Regions from separate parts of the Variovorax sp. 160MFSha2.1 genome, predicted to be linked through region 1. Evidence: riboswitches for the same ligand, from Rfam matches in the RefSeq annotation. Region 1 holds a riboswitch; the other holds the start of a gene.
What was found. Region 1 has a riboswitch for cobalamin ahead of ABL838_RS16995 (TonB-dependent receptor domain-containing protein). Riboswitches for the same ligand answer to the same signal wherever they lie in the genome.

Region 1 (8,499 bases):
GACGGGGCGTGAATGCTTCGGTCCGCAGGCACCGGGTTTGCGCTGTGGCATGCGGGTTGCTTGAAGCGTAGATTCGCGCCGCCGGAACGCCTTGACCCGGTTTGGCGGCGTTCTTGTTCCAGCGTTGCATCCGTTCGTTGCCCAGGCTTTCCGAGGAATCCGATGACCCAGCTGCTCAGCACCGATGCCGTTTCGCGCAACCAGCGGCTCGCCTACTGGACCGACATGATCTGCAACGTCTACGTGCAGCTGGGCTGCGACCCGGTGCACGGCGGCGATTCGGGCGACCCGGGCGATTTCGAGGGAAGCATCCGCCAGCACACGTTGCCCGGGCTCGACGTGTCGGTTGTCACCTCGAGCCCGCAGAAGGTGATGCGCACGCCGGGGCACATCTCGCATTCCAGCGACGACTACTTCCTCGTGAGCATCCAGGCGCGCGGCCAGGGCGTGGTGCGGCAGGACGGCCGCGACGCGGTGCTGTCGGCCGGCGATTTCGCTCTGTACGACAGCACGCGGCCCTACCAGCTGCTGTTCGACGAATCATTCGAGCAGATCGTGCTCAAGCTGCCCGGCGAACGCCTGCGCAGCGAGTTGCGCGACACCGAGGCGCTGACGGCCACCACCGTGTCGGGGCGCGAAGGCGCGGGACACCTGCTGCTGGGCATGATCCGCACGCTGCGCGAGGACATCGACACGCTGCAGCCGGCCTCGGCCCTCGCGGTGGCCAACGGCGTGCAGAACATCCTGGTGGCGGGGCTGCAGACGCTGCCGGCGGCGAGCGCGCCTTCGCTGAGCAATCTGGCGGCTTACCACCTCGCGCGCGTGAAGCGGCGCATCGACGAGCAGTTGGCCGATCCGTCACTCTCGGTGAGCACGCTGGCGACCGGGCTGGGCGTCTCGGTGAGCCACATCCATCGCGTGTTCAAGAGCGAGCCGCTCACGCCGTCGCAATACATCTGGGAGCGCAGGCTGCAGGCATGCAGCCGCGACCTGCTGGAGCCGCGCCTGGCAGGCCGTCCCGTGGCCGATATCGCCTACGGCAGGGGATTCAATGACGCGGCGCACTTCAGCCGCGCGTTCAGGGAGCGATTCGGCTGCTCGCCACGCGAGTGGCGGCAGCAGCGCATGCAGTAACGGATCGAAGGATCGGCTTACTGAACCAGCAGCACCGTGGTGTTCGTCTCGGCGATCACCTTGGTGGCGACGGAGCCCATCAGCGCTCGGCCGAGGATGCCGTGGCCGTGCGTGCCCAGCACGATCAGCCCCGCCTGCGCGGCGGCGGCCGACTTGAGAATCTCCTCGGCGATGTGGCCGTGGCGCGCATCGACCGTGTAGTTGGCGATGCCCTGTGCCGCGAGCTGCGCCTTCACGGGGTCGATCACCTTGGCGCTTTCCTCGGCGTAGTAGTCGGAGACGATCTCCTTGCTGAGGTGGCGCGTGACGTGGCCCGAGATGCCGGTGCACACGTGCACGATGACCAGTTCGTGGCCGTCCACGAACATCGCGCGGTTGGCAACCAGATAAGCCAGCGCCTTCTGCGTGTAGGCGCTGCCGTCGACTGCGATGAGGATTTTCATGGCCCCGTTATACGGCGCGTGCCGCGCGGGCGGCAACGAGTCGCACCTCTCGCGCAAGGGCCTTGCGCCCGAAGGGAATCAGCCGTGCAGGCCCTTCCAGAGCATGTAGGCGGCCAGCATGTAGAGGATGCTCGCGAACACGCGCTTGAGCTTCTTCACCGGCAGGCTGTGCGCCGCCTTCGCGCCCAGTGGCGCGGTCAACACGCTGCACAGGGCGATCACCGCCAGCGCGGGCAGCCAGATGTAGCCGAAGGAGCCGGCCGGCAGGCCCTGCACCGACTGTCCGCTCACCGCATAGCCCAGCACGTTCGCCACCGCGATCGGAAAGCCCAGCGCCGCGCTGGTGGCCACCGCGTTGTGGATGGAGATGTTGCACCACGTCATGAACGGCACGCTGATGAAGCCGCCGCCGGCGCCCACCAGGCCCGAGATGAAGCCGATGGCGCCGCCCGCCGCAAGCTGGCCGCCCGTGCCCGGCATCTGCCGCGAAGCCGCGGGCTTCTTGTCGAGGAACATCTGCGTGGCCGAGAAGCCCACGAAGAGCGCGAAGAAGATCGCCAGCGCCGTTCCCTTGAGCAGCGAGAACACGCCCAGGCTGCCCACCAGGCTGCCGATGACGATGCCGGGCGCGAGCCGGCGCACGATGTCCCAGCGCACCGCGCCGCGCTTGTGGTGCGCGCGCACGCTCGACACCGAGGTGAAGATGATGGTCGCCATCGAGGTCGCGATGGCCATCTTCACCGAGAGATCGGCTGGCGCGCCGCGGTGGCCCATGATGATCGTGATGAACGGCACCATCAGCATGCCGCCGCCGATGCCCAGCAGGCCTGCGAGGAAACCGGTGCCGAGCCCGAGGGCGGCGAGTTCGGCGATGAGGATGGGGTCGAGCAGGCTAGAGACGTTCACGGAAATTCTGTATCGCAAAAAGCAACGGCCCCGAGCAGTTTGTGCAGGGGGCCGTGGCGGAATTAGGTGTCTGCAAGTGGGCGCCGGACTCGCATCCTGAACCGGGGTTCAGGTGGGCGAGGGCAGCAGGACTTCGGGTTCATCTGACGCGAGATGATCACACCCGTCGAGCGATTTACCAAGCCCGGCTCCGTAGAGCATTGGAACAAGGACATATAAAGCCCAACGCGCACCGCAGACAGTTCGGATTTTACCGCTGCAGCCCTGCCGGCGGAACCCGCTCAGAGCAAATGTCCATCGCCCGCCAGGGCCTGATCGAGTCTTTGAATGAGCTGGGCGGCCTTCGGGTCGGTCTCTGTGGTATCGGCTGCTGCGGCAGCAGGCGCGGGTGCCGCGGTGGCGGCGGCCTGCTGTGCGGCGAGGTCGAATGCCAGGTTCAGCGATGCCAGCACCGCGATGCGGTCGCGGGCCTTGACTTTTCCCGCGTCGCGGATCTTGCACATGGCGGCATCCACGCGGTCGACGGCTTCGCGCAGCTGCGCCTCGCCGCCGTCGGGACAGCCGAGCAGATAGCTCTGTCCCATGATCTGTACTTCAATCTGCTTCATGCGGGGGAATCTTCGGAAGGTGGGTCGGCCGGCAACCGTTCGAGCAGGGCGTCGAGGCGCGTGCGGGCCGCGACGAGCCGCGACTTCAGGGCGTCGCGTTCGCGCGTGAGCGCATCGACCTGTTCCTGCAGCAGCGCGTTGGTGCGCTGCACCTCTTCGTGACGCACGAGCAGTCGTTCGACGCGCTCGGCGATCTGGTCGATGGGGCTGGAGGCGGGCATGGTTGGCGATTGTAGTTTCCCGGGGAGGCGGTCCCGCCGAGGCCGGACGCGGCGCCCGGCGTGCCCGGGATTCTGCGGCTTTGCCGCCCGCCGATCAAACCCCCGATCAGGTGTTTCAGGCTTCGCTCAGCCGCACGTAGGTGGCCAGCAGCGCGCTCTTGGCGACTACGCCCAGCAGCACCGGGTTGGCGGCGCTCTCTATCAGCGGCAGCCGCTCGCCCAGGTGGTCGAGGAAGCGCTGCAGCGCCTCGCCCAGCCCGGTGTCGGCGGTGATCGGCAGGATCGCCTGCGAGAGCAGGGCGCCGGCCGTCGTCTCCTGCGGCGCCGTGCCGAGCGACGAGAGCGGCACCACGCCGAGATAGCGGTTGTCCGCGTCCACCACGTACAGGTACTTCACGGGGTACTGCAGAAAGAGCCTGCTCATCGCCTCGCGGTCCGCCTGCGGGCCGACCACCGTTTCGGCCGGCTGCACCAGGTCGCGCATGTGCAGGCCTCGCAGGCGCATCTGGTCGTCGCGCTGTGCGTTGCGATGCAGCGTGATCTCGTACATCGAGCCCGCGTTGGCCGAGCGCGCCACGAAATACGCGATGACGCTCGCGGCCATCAGCGGCAGCATGACCTGGTAGCTCAGCGTCATCTCGAAGATCACCAATATCGCCATCAGCGGCGCCTGCGTGGCGCCCGCCAGGAACGCGCCCATGCCGACGATGGCGTAGGCGAAAGGCGCCGAGCTCGCCGCTGGCCACAGCGCCTGCACGCCCTGGCCGAAGAGCGCGCCGATCATGCAGCCGAAGAAGAGCGCGGGCGTGAACACGCCGCCCACCGCGCCCGAGCCCGCCGTTGCCATGGTGGCGACCGCCTTGGCGAGCAGCACCATCGCGATCAGCGTCCATGCCCACGGCGTATGCAGCACCGAATTGACCACGCTGTAGCCGTTGCCCCAGACCTCCGGCATCGGCACCGACACCGCGCCCATGACGAGCCCGCCCAGCGCCAGCCGCCACGGCAGCGCGAGCGGCAGCCGCGAGAACAGCGCCCGGCTGCCCTGCAGCGCACGCAGGAAGCCCACCGCCGCGAAGCCCAGCAGCACGCCGAGCACGCAGAACAGCACGACCTCGGTGCCGTGGATCTCCGGGAACGGCGGCATCCTGTAAGGCGGCTGGTAGCCCGGAAGCGCCCGCATCGCGACGTTGGCGACCACCGAGGCGATGATGATCGGTCCCACGCTCTCCATCGCGATGGAGCCCAGCACGATCTCCGCGACGAAGAAGGCGCCCGCGATGGGCGCGTTGTAGGCTGCAGTGAGGCCGGCCGCCGCGCCGCAGGCCACCAGCAGCCGCAGCCGTTCGGCCGGAAAGCGGAACACCCTCCCGAGCAGCGAGGAAGCCAGCGCCGCCAACTGCACCATCGAGCCCTCGCGCCCGATGGAGCCGCCGGTGCCGATGCTCACCAGCGACGACGCGCTGCGCGCCAGCGTCTGCGCCACCGGGATGCGCCCGTCGCCGAGGACGATGGCTTCCATGTAGTCCGACGTGGCGCTGCGCGAAGCCACGCGCCTGGCCAGCACCAGCAGCAGCCCCGCCACCAGACCGCCGAGCGTGGGGCAGGCGATGCGTGCCCACCATGGCAGTTGCCTGGCCATTGCCACGAGCCCTTCGCCAGGCCCCAGCACCAGGTGCTCGAAGGCCAGCAGCGCCGCGCGGAAGAATTCGGTCGCCAGCGTCCCCAGCAGCCCCGCCACGATGGACCACAGCAGCATCGACTGCCAGCCCGACACACCGAAGAGACGCTGCAGCGCCGAACGCAGATTCAGGAAGACCGAGGCGGGCTGCATCATGGCCGTCGATGTTAGCGGTGCCGCAACTTTCGACTTAAGCCCCGTTGGCCAGCGCATAAAATCACCGCCGTTGGTGCTCGCGCCGTGGTTCGCACGGCGCAGTTCAACGGGAAGCAGGAGTGAACGCCCCGGTTCTTGCCGGAACAAGGCCGAAGCCGCCTGCGCTGCCCCCGCAACGGTCAAGCAGACGGTGCCGCAAGGCGCCAACCCCTTTCCATCGAAGCCACTGGATGCCCTGAAACAGGCGTCTGGGAAGGCGGCAAGGAGTCGCTCTGCCAGCCCGGATACCGGCCAACAAGGCGGCTGCCGCATGCGTCGAAGATGAATGACGAACGCATGCGCGGCCATTGCGCCCAGGCGCCGGCGGGGAGGCCGGCCAGGGGTATTGACGTTCGTTCGCTTGATCCATGATTTCCCGTGTTTGCTCTTTCCGCGGCCGCGCTCCTGCGCGCCGCTTCCGCCACGCCTGCCTGCCGCTGGCGCTGGTTTCCGCCTTCGGCGGGCTGGCCCATGCGCAGGAGGCTTCCACCCTGCGCGAGACGGTGGTCACCGCCAACCGCACCCCGCAGGCGTTGTCGGAGCTCGTGGGAGACGTCTCCATCGTCGACAGCAACGCCATCGAGCGCAGCGGCGCGACCGGCGTGGCCGACCTGCTCTCGCGCGTGCCCGGCATCGAGATCTCGCGCTCGGGCGGCGTGGGCAACACCACCAGCCTCTTCATCCGCGGCGCCGAGACGCGCTTCACCGCCGTGTATCTCGATGGTGTGCGCATCGACTCGCAATCGACCGGCGGCGCCGGCTGGGAGGGCATCCCGCTGTCGCAGATCGACCGCATCGAGGTGCTGCGCGGCCCGGCCGCCGCGGTCTACGGCTCCGACGCCGTGGGCGGCGTGATCCAGCTCTTCACCAGGCGCGGCGAGGAGGGCGTGTCCCCCTACGCAGGCATCGGCTTCGGCAGCAAGGGACTGCGCAGGATCGAAGGCGGCGTGAGCGGCAAGTCGGGCCTCTTCGACTATTCCTTCGGCGTGGCGCATGAAGAGAGCAAGGGCTACAACGTGCAGCCCGTGAGCAAGCGCAACGTGACCAAGGACGGCTTCACCAGCCCCGACCGCGACGGCTACAACAGCACCTCGGGCAACGCGAAGCTGGGCTTCCAGATCACGCCCGACCAGCGCATCGAGGCCACGCTGCTTTCCAGCGACATCAAGGCCGGCTACGACGCCACGGTGTCCTACAGGACCAGGCTGCCGTTCCTGTTCGCCAACGACATCTCGAGCAACACGCTGCAGACCGCCGGCCTGAGCTGGTCGGCAAAGTGGAACGACGTCTACAGCACCCGCGTGCAGGTGACCGACTCGCAGCAGGTCTACAAGACCCAGCCCTCGTTCTACCGCACCGAGACGAAGCTGCGCGGCTACCTCTTCCAGAACGAATTCCGCTTCGGCCCGCACCTCGTCACCGCCACGCTCGAGCGCCGCGAGGACGCCCTGGAAAACGCTCCCACAACCACCTCGAAGCTGCTCTCGCGCGACCGCTCGCAGGACGCCGTCTCGCTGGGCTACGGCTTCGTGAAGGGCCCGCACTCGCTGCAGCTGCACGTGCGCCACGACAAGGACAGCGAATTCGGCGGCAAGACCACCGGCAGCGCGGCCTACGGCTACGCCATCACGCCCACGCTGCGCTTCACGGCGTCGGCCGGCACCGCCTTCCGCGTGCCCACGCTGTACCAGCGCTTCAGCGAATACGGCCTGGCCACGCTCAAGCCCGAATCGAGCCGCAACCTCGAGCTGGGCCTGCAGTACACCGAGGGCGCGACGCAGATGGGCATCGTGGCGTACGCCAACCGCGTGCAGAACCTGATCGTGTTCGACGGCTCGGCCAAGGGCTGCGCATCGTCCTTCGGCTGCTACGCCAGCACCGCCCGCGCGCGCTACCAGGGCGTCACGCTCTCGGGCAGCCACCGCATCGGCGACGTCACGCTGCGCGGCTCCTTCGACTTCCAGGACCCGCGCGACCTCGCCACCCACAACCTGCTCGCGCGCCGCGCGCAGCGCCACGCCACCCTGGGCGCCGACTGGCGCATCGCGGGCTGGACGCTGGGCGCCGAGGTGCAGACTTCCAGCCGCCGCTACGACGATGCGGCCAACAGCGTGAAGCTCGGCGGCTACACCGTGCTGAACCTGTCGGCCACCACGCAGATCACGCGCGACATCAACCTCGTCGCGCGCGTCGACAATGTGGGCAACAAGGACTACCAGTTCGCGCGGCTGTACGCCAATGCCGGCCGTACCGCCTACGTCGGTCTCAAGTGGACGCCTCACTAAGCAGCCAAGCATCCCAGCCGGGCGGCACCGCCGGTGCCGCGGCGGCCACCTGCGCCGCCGTGCTGGTGGCCGCCCCGGCCTCGGGGCAGGGCAAGACCACGGTCGCTGCCGCGCTGGCCCGGCTGCATGCGCGCCAGGGCAGGCGAGTGCGCGCCTTCAAGTGCGGGCCCGACTTCCTCGACCCGCACTGGCTGGCGCTGGCCACCGGCGCGCCGGTGCATTCGCTGGACCTCTGGATGACCGGCGAAGCCGACTGCCGCGCGCGCCTGCACGCGGCAGCGGCCGAATGCGACCTGCTGGTCGTCGAAGGCGTGATGGGCCTCTTCGACGGCACGCCCAGCGCCGCCGACCTGGCACAGCGCTTCGGCCTGCCGGTGCTGGCGGTGATCGACGCGCACGCCATGGCCGGCACCTTCGGGGCGCTGGCCTACGGGCTGCAGAGCTTCCGCGACGGCCTGCCGTGGGCCGGCGTGCTGGCGAACCGCGTGGCGAGCGAACGGCACGGCGCCATGCTTCAGCAAGCGTTGCGCGACCCTTCGCAATGGCTCGGTGCCTTGCCGCGCGATTCCCGTTTCGCGCTGCCCGAGCGTCATCTGGGCCTCGTGGCCGCCACCGAACTCGGCGACGCGTTGGCCCGGCTGGACGCGGCAGCCGACGTGCTGGCCGGCACGCCGCTGGGTCGGATGTCCGTTGCCAACCTGCCACAGGTGCGCTTCGAGGCTGCATCCGACGAGCCGCAAGCCATGGCCCCATTGCTGGCCGGCCGCACCATCGCCATCGCGCGCGACGCCGCCTTCTCGTTCATCTACCCCGCGAACCTCGACGTGCTCACGGCACTGGGCGCGAAGCTGAGCTTCTTCTCGCCGCTCGCGGGCGACGCCTTGCCGGCCTGCGATGCCGTCTGGCTGCCCGGCGGCTATCCGGAGCTGCACGCGCAGGCGCTGTCGGCTTGCACGGCGATGCGTGAATCGCTTGCCGCGCATGCTGCAGCGGGCAAGCCGGTCTGGGCCGAGTGCGGCGGAATGA
Region 2 (8,499 bases), 990 kb from region 1:
CCGCCGGCCTGGGGCTGGCGCTCATCCTCGGCTTCCTGGCGGCCAGGCTGCGTTTGCCGGCGCTGGTGGGCTACCTGCTGGCGGGCGTGATCATCGGGCCCTTCACACCGGGCTTCGTGGCCGATGCGGGCATCGCGGCCCAGCTCGCCGAGATCGGCGTGATGCTGCTGATGTTCGGCGTGGGCCTTCATTTCTCTCTCGACGACCTGCTGGCGGTGCGCAAGATCGCACTGCCAGGCGCGCTCGCGCAGATCGTGGTGGCCACGCTCCTTGGCGGCGGGCTGGCCATGTGGTGGGGCTGGAGCCCTGGCGCGGCGCTGGTGTTCGGGCTGGCGCTGTCGGTGGCGAGCACGGTCGTGCTGCTTCGCGCGCTCGAGAGCCTGGGCATCCTCGATTCATTCACCGGCCGCATCGCGGTCGGCTGGCTGGTGGTGGAAGACCTCGCCATGGTTCTGGTACTGGTGCTGCTTCCGCCGCTGGCGGGCACGCTCGGCGACCGGGGCGCGGCGGGTGGCGCAGGCACTGCCGACCCGCTGTGGCAGACCCTGGGCCTCACGCTGCTGCAGGTCGGCGGCTTCGTCGCGCTGATGCTGGTGGTGGGGCGGCGGGTGTTCCCGTGGATCCTCTGGCAGGTCACGCGCACCGGCTCGCGCGAGCTGTTCACGCTGTGCGTGGTGGCGGCGGCCGTGAGCATCGCCTACGCGTCCGCGGCGCTCTTCGGCGTGTCCTTCGCGCTGGGCGCCTTCTTCGCCGGCATGGTGATGCGCGAATCGCAGTTCGCGCACCGGGCGGCGCAGGAGTCGCTGCCGCTGCGCGACGCCTTCGCGGTGCTGTTCTTCGTGTCGGTCGGCATGCTGTTCGACCCCTCGGTGCTGCTCGACCGACCGCTGCAGGTGCTGGCGGTAGTGCTGGTGATCGTGCTGGGCAAGTCGCTGGCGGCCTGCGCGCTGGTGCTGGTGTTCCGCTACCCGCTGGGCACGGCGCTCACGGTGAGCGCGAGCCTGGCGCAGATCGGCGAGTTCTCGTTCATCCTGGCCGGGCTGGGCGTGTCGCTGGGGCTGCTGCCGGTGGAGGGGCAGAGCCTGGTGCTTGCCGGTGCGCTGATTTCCATCGCCACCAATCCGCTGTGGTTCAGCCTGATCGCGCCGATGCAGAAATGGCTGCATGCCCATTCCTCCTTCGCGCGCGGGCTGGAGATGCGTGAAGACCCGCTGGCCGAGCTGCCCATGACCACCGAGGCCAGGTACCTCTCGCGGCAGGTGGTGCTGGTGGGTTACGGGCGCGTCGGGCGCCGCATCGCGGCCGAACTCGACGCCAACGACATTCCCTACGTGGTGGCCGAGCAGAACCGCGAACTGGTCGAGAAGCTGCGCGAGGCCGGCACGCCGGCCGTGTGGGGCGATGCGGCCGACCCGGCGGTGCTGATCCAGGCGCACATCGCACGCGCCCGCGTGCTGGTGGTGGCCACGCCCGACGCCATGAACGTGCGGCAGATGATGGAAACCGCGCACACGCTCAATCCGGCGATCCAGACGGTGATTCGCAGCCACAACGAGCAGGAGGCCCGGCTGCTCACGCAGGAAACCTCCGCCACCGTGTTCCTCGGCGAGCACGAACTGGCCCAGGCCATGGCCCGCGACGTGGTCCAGCGCGCGGTGTCGATGGCGGTGCCGGCCTGAAGTCCGGTCAGGGCGGCCCGGTTCAGAGGTCTTCTATCACCAGCGTGCGGTAGCGCTGGGCGATGGAGTAGGGCACGGTGCGCACCAGCTCCATCATCTGCTCGGCCGCCGCGCCGTCCTTGGTCCTGACCAGCAGCCCGGTGTGGCCCTCGCGCGCCAGCTTGGCGTAGGCTCGCACGGTTGCCGCGTCGGTGCCGGCGGACGGCAGCGGATCGTCGGCGATCCTCACCGTGGGCACGATCTCGCTGAGCACGGTCTCGGCGGGGAGCAGGTAGACCTCGTCGCCGCTGACGCCCTTTTCGATCAGCCGGTGGCCGATGCGGTCGGCATCTTCCGCGCTCGGGAACATCACCATCGAGTAGCCGGTGGGGTAGAAGGCGCCGCCGATGCTCGAGCGCATGCGGGGTTCAAGGGTGAAGTGCTTCATGCTGCCTCCTGGTTCTTGTGGAAGTCCCTGGATACAACATTAGGTCGCACCCGCAGGGGCCTCTGTAGGAGAACCCCGAAAGCTCTGTCAACCGCCCGCCTTCCTGGCCTGTTCAATTCATTCAGCAGTCAGCAAGCAACGCCATCCTCGCTCCATGCCTTCTCCCAGAAACATCGCACTCACCGTCCACGAGCTGGAGGAGGGGGAGTTCTACTGGGTGCTGATGGAGGCCGTGGAGGGCTCTCCGGGCGACACCACCCATGTCTACGTGCCCCTGGAGGCTGCCCACGAGCCCTACGCCACCTATTCGAACGCGCTGGTGGCGGGCGTGGCCATGATGCGGCGGCTGTTCGGGCCCGACGGCAAGCCGGCCTCCTGAGCCTGGCGGCCGGCTTCGGGGCCGGCCCCCGAGGGGCGCTACCTATAATCCCGCCGTTCCGGTGCGGCAGTTTTCATTGGTTACTCGCCGTTCCGGACCACACGGTTCGAAGGTGCCCCGCACGCCATCCATCTGATCGACGGCGACGGGGTTAAACGGGAAGCAGGTGAGCCGCGCCGTCGTTCTCTCTGGAGATCGATGGACGCGCCGATTCCTGCGCTGCCCCCGCAACGGTCAGCGGATCTGGAACCCCTCGGGCTCGTGCCTCCTCGATTGGCACGGGCAGCCACTGCGCTTGGGCGTGGGAAGGCGAGGGCTTCCGCCACTGCGTGCATCCAACAGCACGCAGTGGCACTCCGCAAGCCCGGATACCGGCCTTCGCAACCGCCTTCGGACGCTGCGGGAGTGCGTGTCCGGGCCAGCCGCCTACCGCGCCCGCCGCGGGCCGCCGCAGCCCTTTCGCCTCTTCCGCCACGTCCTTCAACGGTCAGGAGCCTGCGGGGACGCAGGCTGGAGGAGAGGTTTCATGGGTCATGCGTCGCGAGGGAGCGATCGCAGAAGAGCGTCGCCACAACGGCTGCGACGCTGGGCGCGGTTTTCAGGTCTTTCGAGTCTTTCACTGGGTTGGGGGCTCGCCGTGGGCCCCTGTGCGGCGGTCTTCGCGCAGACGCCCGACGGCCAGACGCTCAAGCCCATCCAGGTGGACGCCGAGCGGCACACGCCGCTGGCCATCGACGAGCCCACGCAGACCGGCAGCCGCCTCGGCCTCACGCCGCTGGAGACGCCGGCCAGCGTCGAGGTGCTGACCGGCGACACCATCCGCGCGCGTGGCGACGTCTCGGTGATCGACGCCGTCACCCGCGCCACCGGCATCACCGGCTCGCCCGGTCCGGGCAATGGCGGTACCGCGCTGGTAGCTCGTGGCTTCCTCGGCCACGGCTCGGTGATGCAGCTCTTCGACGGGACGCGCCTCTACGCGGGCGCCGGCACCGTCACTTTTCCCTTCGACACCTGGTCGGCCGACCGCATCGAGGTGCTGCGCGGCGCGGCCTCGGTGATGTACGGCGAGGGCGCCATCGGCGGGGCGATCAACGTGGTGCCGAAGAAGCCCGCGCGCGGGCCGATCCGCAATGAAGCGCTGGTCACGCTCGGCTCCGACGCCACGCGGCAGGTGGCCTTCGGCAGCGGCGGGGCGATCAACGACCGGCTTTCGTACCGCTTCGACATCAGCCAGCGCAACACCGACGGCTTCATGCTGCGCGGCGAGGCCGAGAGCCTGGCCGTGAGCGCCGCAGTGCGGCTGGACGTGTCGCCGCAGCTGCAGTTCACGCTCTCGCACGACGAGGGCCGCCAGTCGCCGCAGCGCTACTACGGCGTGCCGCTGATCGATGGCCGCCTCGGCAGCCAGACCCTGCGCCAGAACTACAACGTGGACGACGCCGAGATCAAGTACCGCGACAAGTGGACCCGCCTCGACGCCCAGTGGACGCCCAGCGACGCCGTGACGGTGCGCAACCAGCTCTACCGCCTGGAGAGCAAGCGCCACTGGCGCAACAGCGAAACCTACACCTACAGCGCCACCACCCGGCGCCTGACGCGCGGCGACTACCTGGAGATCGGCCACGACCAGGAGCAGATCGGCAACCGCACCGACGCCACCTTCAGGCATGGCCTGTTCGGCCTCGCCAACCAGGTGCTGGTGGGCTTCGACGTGAACCGCATCGACTTCACGCACATCAACGACTCGCCCTACGGCGGCCGTTCGGTGGTCGATCCTTTCGTCTTCAGCCCCGGCTACTACGCCTCGCCGGTGGCCTACACGCCGCGCTACAAGACCAGGACCAGCACCTACGCCTTCTTCGCCGAGGACAAGCTGGCCTTCAACCAGCAGTGGTCGCTGGTGGGCAGCCTGCGTTGGGACCACGCGAAGATCGCGCGCACCGACCTGCAGAACGCCGCCAACAACTTCGGCAAGACCTTCGAGTACGCCACCGGCCGCCTCGGCGTGGTCTACGCGCCCGACGCCTCGCAGTCGTTCTACGCCCAGGTGGCGCGCGCGGCCGATCCGCTGGGCTCGCTGGTGACCACCTCGGCCTCGCAGGCGGCCTTCGACCTCAGCACCGGCAGGCAGGTCGAGGTCGGCTACAAGCGCCAGCTCGCGGACAACCGCGGTGCCTGGACGGTGGCGGCCTACCGCATCGAGAAGAACAAGCTGCTCTCGCGCGACGCCATCGACCCCACCGTCACCCAACAGGTCGGCAAGCAGTCTTCCGAAGGCATCGAGGCCACGCTGGACCTGGCTCTGACCTCCACGCTGCGGCTGGAGGCCAATGTCGCCAAGCTGCGCGCGCGCTACGACGACTTCAACGAAGTGGTCGGCGGCAAGCTGGTCTCGCGCGCGGGCAACACGCCCACCGGCGTGCCCGAGGAGGCCGCCAACCTCTGGCTCACCTGGCGCTTCCTGCCGCAGTGGGAAGCCGATGTCGGTGTGCGCTACGTGGGCCCGCGCCAGGTCGACTCGGCCAATTCGCGAAAGATCGGCTCCTACACCGTGGCCGACGCGGGCGTGAGCTGGCAGGCGAACCCATCGCTCAAGCTCGCGCTGCGTGCCTACAACCTGGCCGACCGGCGCTATCCGGTGTCGTTCTCGAACGGCGGCAACCAGTGGCTGCTGGGGCGCCCGCGCTCCTTCGAGCTGTCGGCGCTGGTCAACTTCTGACGAACGCGGGCAGGACGAACGCATGACCTCCGCATGGCGCCGCGCCTGGCCGCGCATCCGGCACGGGCTCTACTGGACGCACCGGTGGCTGGGCATCGGCGGCTGCCTGCTGTTCGTCATGTGGTTCGTCTCGGGCGTGGTGATGATGTACGTGGGGTATCCGAACCTCACGGACGAGGAGCGCCTCGCGGGCCTCTCGCCGCTGCGCTTCGGACAGGCGGCGGTGTCGCCCTCGGCCGCGCTCGAAGCGCTGCCGAAGGAGGCACGCGCCCAGCCGCCGCGCCGCATGCTGCTGGAGATGCAGGGCGGAACCGGCGCCGGTCCCGTCTGGCGCATCGTCGATGCGCGCGGCGGCCGGCATACAGTCTCGGCGCGCGACGGCCGCGTGCCCGGCCCGGTCGATGCCGCGCAGGCCGAGGCCATCGCGCGCGACTTCTCCGGCGATGCCGGCGCCCGCTGGGCCGAGACGCTGGAGCGTGACCAGTGGACCGTGCCGCAGGGCCTGAACCCGCTGCGTCCGCTGCACCGCATCGAAGTGGGCGACGCGGCGGGCACCGAGCTCTACGTGTCCCAGCGCAACGGCGAGGTGGTGCGCGACACCACGCGCTCCGAGCGCTTCTGGAACTGGCTGGGCTCGGTGCCGCACTGGATCTACTTCACGCCGCTGCGCGCCGATCCGCCGCTGTGGCACGACGTGGTGGTGTGGCTGTCGGCGGCCTGCATCGTCTCGGCCGTGACGGGCATCGTCATCGGCATCCTGCGGGTGCGCCTGCGGCGGCGCTTCCGCAACGGCTCGGTCACGCCCTACAAGGGTTGGATGGCCTGGCACCACGTCGCGGGGCTGGTCGGCGGCTTCTTCGTGCTGACCTGGATCATCAGCGGCTGGCTGTCGATGAACCCCAACGGCTGGTTCCAGCGCGGAGGCGCAGATGCTGCGGCGATGGCCCGCTACACGGGCGCCGGTACCTCGCCGTTCCCGTGGCCGCCAGCAACGCTGCCGGCGGGCGAGGGCGCCGACGCGCCGCGCGAGGCCGTGCTGCTGTGGTTCGACGGCAGGCCGCTGCTGCAGCTGCGCGACGCGAAGGCGCGCTCGCGCGTGGTCGATGCGGTTTCGGGCGAGCCGGCCGCCATCGCCAGGGAAGACATCCTGCGCGCCGCCGCCCGCCTGCGCCCCGGCTCGAACATCACCGAAGCCGTGCTCCAGACCCGAGAAGACTTCCACTGGTACGGCCACCACCGCGAGCGCATCGTGCCCGTGTGGCGCCTGCAGTTCGACGACCCGGCGCGCAGCTGGATCTACATCGACCCGGCCAGCGGCCAGGTGGCCGGCAGCAACGACGGCAACTCGCGCCTGCGCCGCTGGCTCTTCAACGCGGCGCACAGCCTCGACTTTCCCTGGCTCATCCAGTACCGGCCGGCCTGGGATCTCGTGGTGTGGCTGCTTTCCATCGTCGGCGCGGTGGCTTCGGCCAGCGGCGCCGTGATCGGCTGGCGCCGGCTGCGGCGAAAGCCGAAGCCGGCGGCCGTACCGGGCGCGCGGCATGCGCTGCGGCGTTCATGAGCGGGGCTTGCGTGAGCTTGCCCATCCACCAACAATCAACTTTCGCACCGCGGTGCATTTCAGGAGGTGCTCGATGCACATCGAACCAGGTCTAGTCGACGGATCCAAGATATTCCTCAGCTATGCGACGGCAGCCGCCGCGCTTGCCTACACCGGCAAGGTCGCGTTCCAGACGCTCATGAAGGACGGGCCCGCCGCACTGGTGCTGCGCTCTGCCATCGCCGTGGCGCTGGTGTTCTGCTTCTTCGAGGTGTTCCCGCACCACCCGGTGGGCGTGTCGGAGGTGCACCTGATCCTGGGCACCACGCTGCTGCTGGTGTTCGGGCTCGCGCCCGCCGCCATCGGGCTGGCTGGCGGCCTGCTGATCCAGGGGCTCTTCTTCGAGCCGCAGGACATTCCGCAGTACGGCATGAACGTCACCACACTGCTGGTGCCGCTGTTCGCCACTTCCGCGCTGGCGCGCCGCATCATTCCCGAGAACCTGGCCTATGTGGACATCGGCTACCGCGAGGCTTTCAAGCTCTCGGTGGCGTACCAGGGCGGCATCGTGGTGTGGGTTGGCTTCTGGGCGCTGTACGGACGCGGCACCGGCATCGAGAACATGAGCCAGATCGCCAGCTTCGGCGCTGCCTACATGACCGTCGTGCTGGTCGAGCCGCTGGTCGACCTGGGCGTGCTGGCTGCTGCCAAGGCATGGCGCCGGCTGCAGGGCACCGCCCTCGTCGAGCGTCGCCTGTACGGCGGCGCCTGATCCGCGCTTCTCGCGCGCTTCCTTTCCCCGCGGGCGCCGCGGTGCCTGCCCGGGCGCCTGTGTGCCGCCCACCCATCGCGCCGCCGCCATCGCCGGCGGCGCCTGAAAGACCTTCTCCCATGACACAAGCAAGCAACGCCAAGATTCCCGTCACCATCATCACGGGCTTCCTCGGCAGCGGCAAGACCACGCTGCTGCGCCACATCCTCGGCAACGCCGAGGGCCGCCGCATCGCGGTGATCGTCAACGAGTTCGGCGAGTTGGGCATCGACGGCGAGATCCTGCGCGGCTGCGGCATCGGCTGCGACGATGAAGGCAACGAGCGCGAAGGCGCGCTCTACGAACTGGCCAACGGCTGTGTCTGCTGCACCGTGCAGGAAGAGTTCCTGCCGGTGATGCTGCAGCTGGCCGAGCGGCGCGGCGAGCTCGACGCGGTGCTCATCGAAACCTCGGGCCTCGCGTTGCCCAAGCCGCTGGTGCAGGCCTTCCAGTGGCCGGACATCGCCAACATCTTCACCGTGGATTCGGTCGTCACCGTGGTCGACGGCCCCGCCGCCGCCTCGGGCCAGTTCGCCGAGAACCCGCAGGCCGTCGACGAAGCCCGCCGCGCCGATCCCAACCTCGACCACGAATCGCCGCTGCACGAACTGTTCGAAGACCAGCTCTCGGCCGCCGACCTCGTGGTGCTCAACAAGACCGACCTGATGGACGACGCGGCGCGCGCCAAGGTCGAAGCGATGGTGCGCGAAGAGCTTCCGCCCGAGGTGAAGATCGTCGCCGCCAGCGAAGGCCGGCTGCCGCTCGCGCTGCTGCTGGGCCAGGGCCGCGCGGCCGAGGCCACCATCCACCTGCGCGAAAGCCACCACGACCACGAGGAAGACCACGACCACGACGAGTTCGACTCGCTCGTGATCGAGCTGCCGCCCGTCGAGCGCGACAGCCTGCTGGCCGTGCTCGGCAGGCTGGTCGAGCAGCACACCATC

Region 2: another riboswitch for cobalamin. It lies ahead of ABL838_RS12390 (TonB-dependent receptor); the one in region 1 lies ahead of ABL838_RS16995 (TonB-dependent receptor domain-containing protein).

Annotation. Positions count from the first base shown of each region.
Region 1 covers NZ_CP157624.1:3,753,931-3,762,429, reverse strand. Annotated here, with positions in the region: gene ABL838_RS17025 (helix-turn-helix domain-containing protein) at 163-1,134, shown strand; gene ABL838_RS17020 (universal stress protein) at 1,152-1,577, opposite strand; gene ABL838_RS17015 (sulfite exporter TauE/SafE family protein) at 1,656-2,483, opposite strand; gene ABL838_RS17010 (cell division protein ZapA) at 2,765-3,091, opposite strand; gene ABL838_RS17005 (DUF904 domain-containing protein) at 3,088-3,312, opposite strand; gene ABL838_RS17000 (ClcB-like voltage-gated chloride channel protein) at 3,428-5,149, opposite strand; cobalamin riboswitch at 5,204-5,460, shown strand; gene ABL838_RS16995 (TonB-dependent receptor domain-containing protein) at 5,557-7,473, shown strand; gene ABL838_RS16990 (cobyrinate a,c-diamide synthase) at 7,458-8,499, shown strand, end outside.
Region 2 covers NZ_CP157624.1:2,761,770-2,770,268, forward strand. Annotated here, with positions in the region: gene ybaL (YbaL family putative K(+) efflux transporter) at 1-1,679, shown strand, start outside; gene ABL838_RS12380 (hypothetical protein) at 1,702-2,106, opposite strand; gene ABL838_RS12385 (hypothetical protein) at 2,261-2,485, shown strand; cobalamin riboswitch at 2,579-2,880, shown strand; gene ABL838_RS12390 (TonB-dependent receptor) at 3,123-5,204, shown strand; gene ABL838_RS12395 (PepSY domain-containing protein) at 5,227-6,765, shown strand; gene ABL838_RS12400 (energy-coupling factor ABC transporter permease) at 6,839-7,516, shown strand; gene cobW (cobalamin biosynthesis protein CobW) at 7,636-8,499, shown strand, end outside.